3 regions of the Thiobacillus sp. SCN 63-57 genome follow, and region 3 is predicted to be linked to each of the others. Evidence: predicted binding sites of a transcription regulator. Region 3 holds the regulator's gene; each other region holds the start of a gene.
What was found. Region 3 encodes sigma-54, which starts transcription at its own class of promoters, with help from an activator protein. Its sites were predicted from a motif close to TGGCACNNTTCCTGCT; they were not measured.

Region 1: glnA (type I glutamate--ammonia ligase) is a predicted target of sigma-54. The motif match lies at 1,588-1,603, and genes of this name have one in related genera.
Region 2: ABT23_RS09815 (nitrate reductase) is a predicted target of sigma-54. The motif match lies at 1,907-1,922, and genes of this name have one in related genera.

The regions. Positions count from the first base shown of each region.
Region 1 is NZ_MEGP01000020.1:123,599-127,775, forward strand. It holds gene mtgA (monofunctional biosynthetic peptidoglycan transglycosylase) at 1-93, opposite strand, end outside; gene aroE (shikimate dehydrogenase) at 93-893, opposite strand; gene ABT23_RS09255 (rhodanese-like domain-containing protein) at 952-1,407, opposite strand; gene glnA (type I glutamate--ammonia ligase) at 1,694-3,103, shown strand; gene ABT23_RS09265 (DUF4124 domain-containing protein) at 3,237-3,707, shown strand; gene glnL (nitrogen regulation protein NR(II)) at 3,895-4,177, shown strand, end outside.
Region 2 is NZ_MEGP01000021.1:52,901-57,077, forward strand. It holds gene ABT23_RS09815 (nitrate reductase) at 1-1,883, opposite strand, end outside; gene ABT23_RS09820 (hypothetical protein) at 2,557-3,723, shown strand; gene ABT23_RS09825 (FAD:protein FMN transferase) at 3,996-4,177, opposite strand, start outside.
Region 3 is NZ_MEGP01000022.1:19,438-23,614, forward strand. It holds gene hprK (HPr(Ser) kinase/phosphatase) at 1-445, opposite strand, end outside; gene ABT23_RS10080 (PTS sugar transporter subunit IIA) at 462-917, opposite strand; gene raiA (ribosome-associated translation inhibitor RaiA) at 1,010-1,345, opposite strand; gene ABT23_RS10090 (RNA polymerase factor sigma-54) at 1,503-2,936, opposite strand; gene lptB (LPS export ABC transporter ATP-binding protein) at 3,009-3,731, opposite strand; gene lptA (lipopolysaccharide transport periplasmic protein LptA) at 3,728-4,177, opposite strand, start outside.

The DNA of each region.
Region 1 (4,177 bases), on a different contig from region 3:
CAGCACATGGGCAAACAGCCACAGCTGATACAGCAGGATCAGCACGACCGCGGCGGCAAGGGCCTTGCCGATCCAGCCGAACAGTTTTTTCATCATGCTGTGCGCAGGGCCGCGATGACGGGGGCGGTGTCGGGGCGCACGCCGCGCCACAGATGGAACGCTTCGGCCGCCTGCTCCACCAGCATGCCGAGGCCATCGGCGGTGCGCGCGCCGTGCGTGCGGGCGAAGTCGAGGAAGGGCGTGTCGCGCCCGTACATCATGTCGTAGGCCATCGTGTCCGGGGTGAACACGCGCGGCGACAGCGGTGGCAGGTCGCCGGCGAGGCTGGCGGCGGTGGCGTTGATGACGAGGTCGAATGGCGTGTCGGCCGCGTCGAAGCCGCAGGCGCGGACGCCGCGGCCGAACAGCTCGGCGAGTTCCTCGGCGCGACTGACGGTGCGGTTGGCAATGACGAGCGCCGCGGGCTGCTGGTCGAGCAGCGGTTCGATCACGCCGCGCGCCGCGCCGCCGGCGCCAAGCAGCAGAACGCGTTTGCCGACGATCGTGCAGTGCAGGTTGCGCGTGAGATCGGCGACCAGCCCGGCGCCGTCGGTGTTGTCGCCAAGGATGCCGTCGGCATCGAAGTTCAGTGTGTTGACCGCGCCGGCGCGCTGCGCGCGCGGACTCAGACGGCTGGCAAGTCTGAAGGCTTCTTCCTTGAATGGCACAGTGACGTTGGCGCCGCGCCCGCCTGCCGCGATGAAGGCCGCGACGCTGTCCGCAAAGCCATCGAGCGGCGCGAGGATGGCTTCGTACGTCATGTCCTGGCCGGTCTGGCGGGCAAACGCGGTGTGGATCTGCGGGGATTTGGAGTGGGCAATCGGGTGCCCGAATACGGCGTAACGGTCGGTCATGGCGGCCGTATTTTATCCGCTCAACCGGCGGCCAGGCGTTTTTGTATGGACTGCCGTGTCAGCCTTGTGTCCAGGGCAGGATTCTGTGTTTCCAGCCGTTGAGTTCGTTGCGATGGCCGGTGGCCTTGTTGAGTTCGCCTTCGATGCCTTCCAGCACGTTGTAGCAACTGCCGCGTCCGGCGTCGGCGCAGGCTGCGGCGGCACGATGCGAACGTTCGCCGCTGCGGCAGATGAAGAACAGCAGGGATTCCGGATCGGTGGTCTGGGCCAGTTGAGTCAGAAAATGGGGATTGAAGACCCAGCCGGGCCAGGATTGCCATTCGACATGCAACGCCCCGGGAATGACGCCATTGAGTTCGAGTTCTGCATGGGAACGTACATCGATCAGGCGGGTTCCAGGGGCGATCTGCAGCAATTCGTACGCTTCGTGCGGCAATAGTGCGCCGGCAAATGGCCAGACATTCACCTGGCTACGATGATGGGCGGTGTCGAGCAATTCGGTGATGCGTCCCATGGCGGTGTCCTTTTATTTATTGTCGATTCAGTATATGAAACCCCCTGCCCGATGCAATTTGCACCATGTTGGTGCGCATATTTGCTTTTTCGCCTTATTTTGGTGCGACAGGGAAAATGATTGCGCACTATCCCCTGGCTTGAGCCTTATGGCACAATGGCTGGCGCTCGATTTTGGGTATGGCACGGTTGCTGCTAACACTTTGTTCTGTGTGACGTTTTGTGTGGCGGATTTGGGCTACATGCAACGTCGTAATTCAATTCATTTCAGTTTGAGGAGATTCAGCATGGCCGTGGCCAATGTGATCAAGATGATTAAGGACGGCGAAGTGAAATTCGTCGATCTGCGCTTTACGGATACACGCGGCAAGGAGCAGCACGTTTCGATTCCTGCCCGCATCGTGACTGAAGACTGGTTCGAAGACGGCCATCCGTTCGACGGTTCCTCGATCGCCGGCTGGAAAGGCATCCAGGCGTCCGACATGCTGTTGAAGGCCGATCCCGATTCGGCCTACATGGATCCCTTCTTCGACGAGCCCACGCTGATCCTGACCTGCGACGTGATCGAGCCGTCCGACGGCAAGGGCTACGAGCGCGACCCGCGTTCGGTGGCCAAGCGCGCCGAGGCCTACCTGAAGTCGACCGGCATCGCGGATACCGCGTACTTCGGCCCCGAGCCCGAGTTCTTCATTTTCGATTCCATCACCTGGCACGACAACATGTCGGGCTGCGGCGTGCAGATCAATTCCGAGGAAGCGTCCTGGTCGTCCGCCGAGAAATTCGAGAACGGCAACACCGGCCACCGTCCCGGCATCAAGGGCGGTTATTTCCCTGTTCCCCCGGTCGACAGCCTGCAGGACATCCGTGCCGCCATGGTGCTGGCGCTGGAAGAAGCCGGCATTCCGGTCGAAGTGTTCCACCACGAAGTGGCGACCGCCGGCCAGTGCGAAATCGGTACCGTATTCAGCACACTGACCAAGCGTGCCGACTGGACCCAGACCCTGAAGTACATCGTGCAGAACGTCGCCCACGCCTACGGCAAGACCGCGACCTTCATGCCCAAGCCCATCGTCGGTGACAACGGTTCCGGCATGCACGTGCACCAGTCGCTGTGGAAAGACGGCAAGAACCTGTTCGCGGGCAACGGCTACGCCGGCCTGTCCGAAATGTGCCTGTACTACATCGGCGGCATCATCAAGCACGCCAAGGCGCTGAACGCGATCACCAACCCGTCGACCAACTCGTACAAGCGCCTGGTGCCCGGCTTCGAGGCGCCCGTGATGCTGGCCTACTCGGCCCGCAACCGTTCGGCTTCGATCCGCATTCCGATCGCTGCCAGCGAGAAGGCCCGCCGCATCGAGACCCGCTTCCCGGACCCCACCGCCAATCCGTATCTGTGCTTCGCTGCGCTGATGATGGCCGGCCTCGACGGCATCCAGAACAAGATCCACCCCGGCGACCCGTCGGACAAGGATCTGTACGACCTGCCGCCGGAAGAGGATGCCAAGATTCCGAAGGTCTGCCACAGCCTGGAAATGGCGCTGGACGAACTCGACAAGGATCGCGAGTTCCTGACCCGCGGCGGTGTGTTCACCAATGACATGATCGACGCCTACATCACACTGAAGATGGAGGAAGTCACCAAGTTCCGCATGACGACCCACCCGGTTGAGTTCGCGATGTATTACTCGCTGTAAACACGGGACGTGTGCAAATAATAGGGCGGCTTCGGCCGCCCTTTTTTATGGCACGCCTTCAGGCTGAGCTATTCCGGGATCAAGATTGGCCGGCCGGTGTCCGTTAGCAAACGGGTACGCTACACTCAGCCCTATGTCCATCGCCCGTCTGCCCTTCCTTCTGTGCCTGATACTGGCTGCGCCTGCGCAGGCGGAAATCTACAAGTACGTCGATGAAAACGGCCAGGTGACATTTACCGACGTCTACAAGAAAGGCGCCAAGCGTGTCGACCTGCCCGGTGCGCCGACACAGCTGCCAGCCAGAAATAAAGCGCCGAGACGGGCCGCCTATACACCCAGCCCGGCGGATTTTCCGCGTATCGATCCGGGCACCCAGAAACGGCGCGACGATATCCGGCGCCAGGTGCTGCAGGATGAACTGTCGAGCGAACGCCGCAATGCCGATGAAGCGCGCCGTCAGCTGACGTTGGGCGAGCGCCTGCAGCCGGGCGAACGGGCAACCGACGCCACCTACCTCGATCGCGTAAGCAAGTTGCGGACAACGGTGCAGCAACACGATCAGAACGTCACTTCCATCCAGCGCGAGCTGGCCAATCTGAAGTAAGTCGCGCGTCCGGGCACTTGATGCGCCGAAGCGCCCACCAGGCTCCATGCCGCAAGGCGTAGGCCGCGGCTCCAAAGACGCGAGGCGCCAAGAACCACGCTCCACCCGCAAGGAGTAGGCCGTGGTTCTAAAGAAGCTGAAGCTTCAACAACCACGCTCTGGCACAATCAGTGCTTCTACTGAGTGCATGAGCATGCCGCCGTTTTCGCCCACCGATTATTCAGGACTGGATTATCTCTCCACCGGCACCATGATTCTGGATGCCGGGCACCGCATCCTGTATGTCAATCCTGCAGCCGAGACCTTGCTGGGCATATCCGGCGTCCTGTTGCTTGGGGATGACGCCATGTCGGTGTTCGAGCGCAGCCCCGAGTTGCTTGCTGCGGTCCAGACGGCATGTGCCCAGCAGGAAACCGTCATCGAATATGAACTCGACGTGGTGGTGAGCGGTCATCCGCCAATCCGGCTCA
Region 2 (4,177 bases), on a different contig from region 3:
TCGCCTGGGTTCAACCGGCGCAGTTCCATGTCGCGCGTTGCCATCGACAGCAGCGGCGTGTCGGCATGGGCGAACAGACGCGCGACGCGGCCGGTGCGGCTCATCGCGTGCCACTGGTCGCGCAGGCGGCCGGTATTGAGGTGCAAAGGATAGCGCGCGTCGATCGCCTCGGCCACCGGGCGATACGGCACGGCGTGGAAATGCGCGCGCCCGCTGGCGGTGGGATAGACGCCGTCGGCGTACAGGCGCGGCTGGCCGACCGACGCGCCCTCGGGAAATGGCCATTGCTGCGGCGCCTGATCCAGCAATGCATAGGACAGGCCCGTGATGTCGAGATCGCGCCCGCGTGTGGTTTCGCGATGTTCGTTGAACACGGCTTCGGCGCTGTCGTAGGGAAACAGCCGCGCGCCCTCACCCGGCATCAGCCGGTGTGCAAATTCAGTTGCGATGACCCAGTCGGCGCGGGCCTCGCCCGGCGGCGCCACGGCGGCGTGGACACGCGAAATGCAGCGTTCGGAATTGGTCATGGTGCCGTCCTGCTCGCCCCAGCTGGCCGCCGGCAGCAGCACGTCGGCAAAGGCCACGGTCTCGGTATCGGCAAACGCCTCCTGCACCACCACGCATTCGGCTGCCTGCAGGGCATCATGGACCAGACGCTGATCAGGCAGCGATTGCGCGGGATTGGTGCAGACGATCCAGATCGCCTTGATTTCGCCGCGGCGCACGGCCTCGAACATTTCCACCGCGGTCTTGCCCGGCGTCGCCGGCACCGCGTCCACGCCCCACAGCCGCGCGACCTCGGCGCGGTGCGCGGGATCGGCAAGATCACGGTGCGCCGACAGCAGGTTGGCCAGCCCGCCGACCTCGCGCCCGCCCATCGCGTTGGGCTGGCCGGTGAGCGACAGCGGCGCCGCACCCGGCTTGCCGATCTGCCCCGTGGCCAGGTGCAGGTTGATCAGCGCGGCGTTCTTGTCGACGCCGCAGCTGGACTGGTTGAGCCCCTGGCAATACAGCGACAGCGTCGGCCCCTGGGCGAACCAGCGCACCGCCTGAACGATGTCGGCCGCCGCCACGCCGCAGATCGGCGCCATTTTTTCCGGCGTGTAGTCGCGCACCTGGTCGCGCAATGCCTCCCAGCCTTCGGTGTGCGCGGCGATGGCCTCGCGGTCGATCCGCTCCTCCCACAGCATGACGTTGAGCATGGCGTGATACAGCGCGACGTCGGTACCGGGCAGGATCGCGAGATGCAGGTCGGCCTCGGCCGCGGTGTCGGTGCGGCGCGGATCGACCACGACCAGCTTCAGGTCCGGGTTGGCCTTGCGCGCCGCCTCGATGCGGCGGAACAGGATCGGATGCGCATAGGCCGTGTTCGATCCGGCGATGAAAATCGTCCCGGCGTGATCGATGTCGTCGTAGCAGCCCGGCGGCGAATCGGCACCCAGCGTGACCTTGTAGCCCGCCACCGCGGACGACATGCACAGGCGCGAATTGGTGTCGACGTTGTTGGTGCCGATCAGCCCCTTGGCGAGCTTGTTGAAGACGTAATACGCCTCGGTGGTGAGCTGTCCGGAAATATAGAACGCCACCGCGTCGGGGCCGTGTTCCTGGATGACCGCACGGAATTTCTCGGCGACATGATCGAGCGCCGTGTCCCAGCCCACGCGCTGGCGCGGCGCGGTCCTGTCGGCCCGCAGTTCGGGATACAGCGCACGCCCGCTCGCAGCCGCCGACAGGGCGAGCGTCGCGCCCTTGGTGCAGAGTTTGCCCCGGTTGGCCGGATGCGCGGGATCGCCGCGCACGCCTACGATCTTCCCGGCGTCGGTTTCGATCAGCACCCCGCAGCCGGTGCCGCAATAACAGCAGACAGATGAAACGACAGACATGATAACTCCTTGCCCTGTCCGTCAGCAGGGTCTGTGCCAAGGCGATACTGCGTAATGAATTCAAGGATTTGATGACGTTCCGTAGGGCGCGATATGGGGGGTACGCTCAACTGCAGTGCATGGATGGGGGGATACGCTGCAAATTGGTGCAACGGGTGGCAGTCCGAACGCAGACGATCAGGCAAATAACTGCGGTCAGTCGCCATCGGCCGAGGTGGACGCGCAATTCCAGGCGAAGAATGCGACTGAACCTGGGAGGACGTCGCCGTTTGGCATATAGAACAAACGGAGTTATTGGCTATAAAGAGACTCGGCAATTCGCATATGCCGCCCAAGAAAACAGAATGGCATTCGTTCCCGAAAACAATGAAACAAGGAGGCCGGAGTGAACAGTAAAGATTTGATCGTGAATTGACCCATCCTTCTCTTTATTTCATTCGAATCACGCAAATCCATGAAGTTAGTCAGATTTCATTCATGGTGCCCGATACCACGCTTGGCCGGCGGTCGGACTCTGCGAGGTTTCGTCGCGCGGGCGGTGCAGATGGAGGGCGTCGCATCGCGGCATCTTCCTGCAACGCAGGAGCGCGGCGATCGTTCAAACACGGCGGCAAGCGTGCCGAGGCCATTCTTGCACGGCCCCGGCGGGCATCGCCCAACGAGGAGTTCTGCGATGTCTACCACAATCGATTCGATGCGCGTCCTGGCGCGCGCGTTTGCCGGCGCGGCCGGCCTCATGCTTGCGGGCGCTGTCTGGGCACAGTCACCCCCGCTCGGGCCGCCGCTCATCACCGTGGACAAGACCGATCTGAGCGCGGGCGTGCTGACCGGCATGGTGAACCTGCAAGTCAAGCAGGTGGTGGACGAAAACAATGCCAGCCTCGCGGCGCACGGTAAGGACGCCCGCGTGTCCGCCGGGCCGGTGCAGTTCAATTCTCCCTACATCATTGCCACACAGCACACCAACCAGCCCAACGAATGGATGGTCACCCTGCCGGTCATGATCAACATCCACGTGCATGTGCCGCACTGGTTCGATCGCGACGTTTTCGTTCCGCTCAATCTGAACGTGACTTGCAACGGCTGGCAGACGGGCGTAGGCAATCTCAAGGTGGATCCGCAGTTCGGGCCGCCCAGTTTCGAGGGCGGCAGTTGGGTCGAAGACGCGCCTGGTCTGGCCCTGATCAAGGATGCCGTGAATGCGCAAGTGCGCAACAGCTTCAACCTGCCGGCCGCCATGTCGCAGCTCCTCAGCCCCTGCGTCAGCCTGGGCGTGGCGCAGGGCACCGGTCCCAACGATAAGTTTGCGGCGATCCTCTTCGACCTGCCGCCGACAACCGGCGGCGGCCCTGCCCGGGGGCATCTGGGCGACGTCACCGGGGCGCTCAAACCTCACATCACCGTGACCTATATCAGCCTCAAGCGACTGGTGGCGCATGCCCTGCCCGGCGGCACCGTCCTCTATCAACCGACAGAAAACATCGTGCTGGACACCTATGCCGATTTCACACAGCGCGTGAGCTCTGCACTCACGCTCAAGGAAAACGACGTCGTGACCCTCAATATGCCGCCCGCCGTGATTCAACCGCCCTTGTTCGACAAGCTGGTGGTCATCGCCAATGTCAATCAGGAAGGCGCGAGCAGTATCCAGGACAGCGCCTTCGACGTCTTCCCTCAGACGGCGAACTATGGCCCGGGTCGCCACACGCTGCAAATCACCAAGACCTATAGCCAGCCGCCCGGCCCCGGCCACACCAAGCCGCTCATCGTGCACGTTCCGGCCTACGAGCTGACCTATGACGTGAGCTATCAGGGCGTGCCCGTGATCAGGGTTCAATGAGGCAGGCGGCATCGCAATATCGCTCAGGATCGCTAGGACTGTCTCATGTTCGGCCAATGGCGCCGCCGGCCTCTTAACCTCTGCGTCCGCGGTATCCGCAAAACCGGCCGTTGACGTGCCTCTCGTTCCTGAACGACTGCTTTACCTGGTTCAGACGTCAGAACCCGACCCGAAGCAGCCACACAATGTGTCGAGTGATGCCACCACGAGGCCCGGAGGCGGTTCAGCCCTAAATCGCGCTGTCATGCTTTGGTGTTGGGTTTCGAAGGTACTTATTCAGCGAAGCCCCCAATGCCTCCCGACACGGTGGAGGCGCCGAACCGCCCCAGCCCCATTTCCACCAGCCCCTCGGGACGGCGCAGCAGAAACAGGGCTTCCAGCCCCATGCGCTGTGCCAAGCCCAAGCCTTCTGCGGGGCCGGCCACCAGCAGTGCGGTGGCCCAGGCGTCCGCGT
Region 3 (4,177 bases):
ACACACCGTGCTGCGAGGTCGTTTCGGCCAGGCTTTGCGTCAGGTAATGGCCCAGATAGGACATCAGGATCGGGCTGGCCAGCGTCGATGAGAACAAGGGCGTGCCGGTGCGTTCGGCGGTCTCGCGCAGGACCGGCGGGACGGCCTCGCCATTGGAGATGACGATGGCTGCGAGTTCGTTCGAAAACAGGTGGTCGATCGCTTCCTGCAGACTGGGTTCGGACAAACCGCGCAGATAGTCCATTTCGGCGCAGCCCAGGACTTGTACCCGGTTGGGGTGGACGAAATTCAGATGGCCGATGAGCGCCAGGGTTGGTTTCTGAATGGTCTCGGAGGATAGGGTGCGATCGCCGCCGGTGCGTCCGGCTACCCATTGCAGGCCGAGCTGTTCCGCCAGATCGCGGAACAGGGTTTCAACCGAAACGTGGCTTAGTTCGCCATCCATGCGCCGGCCTGCGCACTCAGCTTGACCATGACTCGAGCCGTCCCATCAAATCGGACGGGGTGGCGGCATCCAGCATCTGTGCGCGCATGGTTTCGTCGCCGAACAGTTGCGCAAGCTCGCCCAGAATCTGCAGATGCCGTTCGTTGGCGTCCTTGGGAACCAGCAAGATGAAGCACAGCGTCACCGGCTGGTTGTCCGGCGCATCGAATTCGAGCGGGCTCTTCAGGCGATAGAATGCGCCGCACGCTTCCTTCAGTCCCTTGATGCGCCCGTGCGGGATGGCGATCCCATGACCGAGCGCGGTCGAGCCCAGGCGTTCGCGTTCGAACAGGCTGGTGAAGATGTCGGAGGCTTTGAGACCGCGGGTCTGAGCGAACAGGTCGGCTGCATGTTCGAACAGTTTTTTCTTGCTGGTGAAGCTGATATCCAGCAAGGTGGTGTCGGGGGTGATAAGGGGGGCGATTAGGTTCATGCCTTTGCACAGCCGGGGAAAGAGGTTGTCCGGCATCTGCAGATTATACGCCCGAAGGCTGTTTGAGGCCTCCGGGCAGGGGGATTACGACGTCAGGCCGGGCTTTCGGTCGGTTGATGCTTCAGTCCGCCACCGCCTTGATGGACGTCCGAGGTTTTTTCCTTGTGCTTCACGATCTGGCGATCCAGTTTGTCCGCCAGAAGGTCGATTGCGGCGTACATGTTGCCGTCCTCGCTGTGGGCATGGAAATCATGGCCTTTCACATGCAGCGTGGCTTCCACCTTGTGCACCAGTTTTTCCACCTGCACGATGACCGTCACGTTGATAACGTGGTCGAAATGGCGTTTGACGCGGTCGAGTTTCTCGGAAACGTAGTCGCGGATGGCTGGGGTCACTTCCAGATGATGACCGGAAATCGTCAAATTCATAGAGCCTCCTAAGTCTGCTGAACATAACTGGAAGCCGGCATGCTACCGACCTTCCAGGAGCGATCTGTTGTGCTCGATTTCATTGTGGGACGAAAGCCCGGCACATTCAAGCATGGCACGGATTGTTAGGCGGACTGTGCAGGAAAAGCCTTTGCGATCAAAGTGCGCGGCGCATGTTGGCGGGTGGGATTTGCAGCGATTCGCGATACTTGGCGACCGTGCGGCGGGCTACCACGATACCCTGCTGGCCCAGAACTTCCGCCAATTGGCCATCCGACAGCGGTTTCTTGGCGCTTTCGGCAGCAACCAGCTGCTTGATAAGGGCACGAATGGCGGTCGAGGAACAGGCGCCGCCGCTGTCGGTCGAGACGTGGCTGCCGAAGAAATACTTCAGCTCGTACAAGCCGCGCGGCGTCATCATGTATTTTTGCGTAGTCACGCGCGAAATGGTCGATTCGTGCAGCTCCACTGCATCGGCGATTTCGCGCAGTACCAACGGGCGCATCGCCACCTCGCCATGTTCGAAGAATTGCTTCTGGCGGTCGACGATGGCCTGCGAGACGCGCAGGATGGTGTCGAAACGTTGCTGCACGTTCTTGATCAGCCAGCGTGCTTCCTGCAGCTGGCTGGCGAGCTGGCTGCCGCCGCTTTCGCGGTGGCGTGCCAGGATGTCGGCATAGACGCGGTTGACGCGCAGCTTGGGCATGGCGTCGGCGTTGAGGCTGGCGATCCACATGCCCTTGACCTTGCGCACGTAGACGTCGGGAATCACGTAGTGCGTGTCGTCGGCGCCGAAAGCGGCGCCCGGGCGCGGGTTCAGGGACAGGATCAGGGCACGTGCGGCGCGCAGCGTGGCGTCGTCGATGCCGAGCATTTTCTTCAGCTTGCCGACATCGCGTGCGGCGAGCAGGTCCAGATAATGCGCGGTGAGCCGCATGGCGGCGTCGCGCGCGGGCGTGTCCGGCGGCAGGGCGCGCAGTTGCAGGGTCAGGCATTCGGCCAGGTTGCGTGCGCCGACGCCGGTTGGGTCCATGTTCTGCAGGTGCTTGAGCGCGGTTTCGAGTTCCTCGGGTTCGAGCTCCTCGAGTTCGGCCTGGAGGCTCGCGGTGATGTCTTCCAGCGGCTGGGTCAGGAAACCCGAATCGTCCAGGTCGTCGATCAGCGCGGCGACCAGGGTGCGGTCGCGCAGGGTGAGCGGACTGACGATCAACTGGTTCAGCAGATGCTCGCGCAAGGTCGCGCCCGATATCGAACCCTGGGTGTAATCGTTGTCCTCGTCGTCGCCGCTGGCCACGCTGTAGTCGTTCCAGTCGGAGTCATCCAGTGCGGTGACAGGTTCCGAGTCGGTATGGTCGGGCAATGCCGTTTCTGTGCTTTGCGCCTCGGCCTCGGCTGTATGTGCGGGCGCCTCCGCTGTCGCATAGCTGGCTTCGTCTTCCTCCTCGCGTTCCAGCAGGGGATTGTCCTGCAGCATCTGCTCCAGTTCCTGATTCAGTTCCAGCGTCGACAGCTGCAGCAGTCGAATCGACTGTTGCAGTTGGGGCGTCAGCGTGAGGTGTTGACCGAGCTTGAGTTGAAGGCTGTGTTTCATGAATCTTGACTACGGCAAAAAGCGTGCCGGCTTGAGACCAGTTTAACGCGATTCGCCTGGGGATGGCGGTTGTTACAGACGGAAATTTTCGCCGAGATAGACTTTGCGGGCGTTGTCGTCCTGAATGATGAGGTCGGGCGTACCGGCAATCAGCACGCGCCCTTCGTTGATGATGTAGGCGCGATCGCAGATACCTAGGGTTTCGCGCACATTGTGGTCGGTGATCAAGACGCCGATGTCGCGCTCGATGAGGAAATGCACCAGTTTCTGGATGTCGATCACCGCAATGGGATCAACCCCCGCAAAAGGTTCGTCGAGCAGGATGAAGCGCGGGTTGATCGCCAGTGCGCGGGCGATTTCCACACGGCGGCGCTCGCCGCCGGAGAGGCTGACGGCGGACGCTTCGCGCAGGTGGGCGATGTGCAGGTCTTCCAGCAGATTGTCGAGGTGTTCCTCGCGCTCGGCCTTGTCGTAGGACTTGAGCTCGAGAATGGCGCGGATATTGTCTTCCACGGTCATCTTGCGGAAGATCGAAGGTTCCTGCGGCAGGTAGGACAGCCCCAGCCGGGCGCGCTGGTGGATTGCCATGTGGGTGAGATCGTGCGTATCCATCTGCACGCTGCCGCCGTCGGCCGCGACCAGGCCCACCACCATGTAAAAGCAGGTGGTCTTGCCGGCGCCATTGGGACCGAGCAGGCCGACGACTTCGCCGCTTTCGACCTCGAAGGAGACGTCGTGCACCACGGTGCGTTTGCCATACGTCTTGCGCAGGCCCTGGGCGGTAATCTGGCTCATGGTTTGGCTGCAGGCTGTGCGGGCGTGTGCGGTTTCGGGCGGATGACGGCGCGTACGCGCCCGCTCGGGGTCTGGGCGTTGGGCTGGCCGACGACCTTATAGAACCCGGTGTTGGCGTTGTAGGAAATCTGCGCGCCGTGCAGTTCGTCGCTGCCGCGCCGCAGTCGGGCCTGGCCGATCAGTTCGAGCTGGCTGGTGACGCCGTCATATTCGATGCGATCGGCAAAGCCCTCGATGAATTCATCGCCGCTGTCGGTTTTCTGGCGGAACGCCACGGGGCGGCCGATCGCACTGACCTTGTCGAGTCCGTCCGCATTCTGGGTCACCTGCACGCGATCGGCGCGCAGCATCAGTGTGCCCTGGCTCAATACGACATTGCCCTGGTAGACGCTGATTTTCTTGATGTCGTCGAGGGTGACGGTGTCCGCCTCGAGGTTGACCGGTTT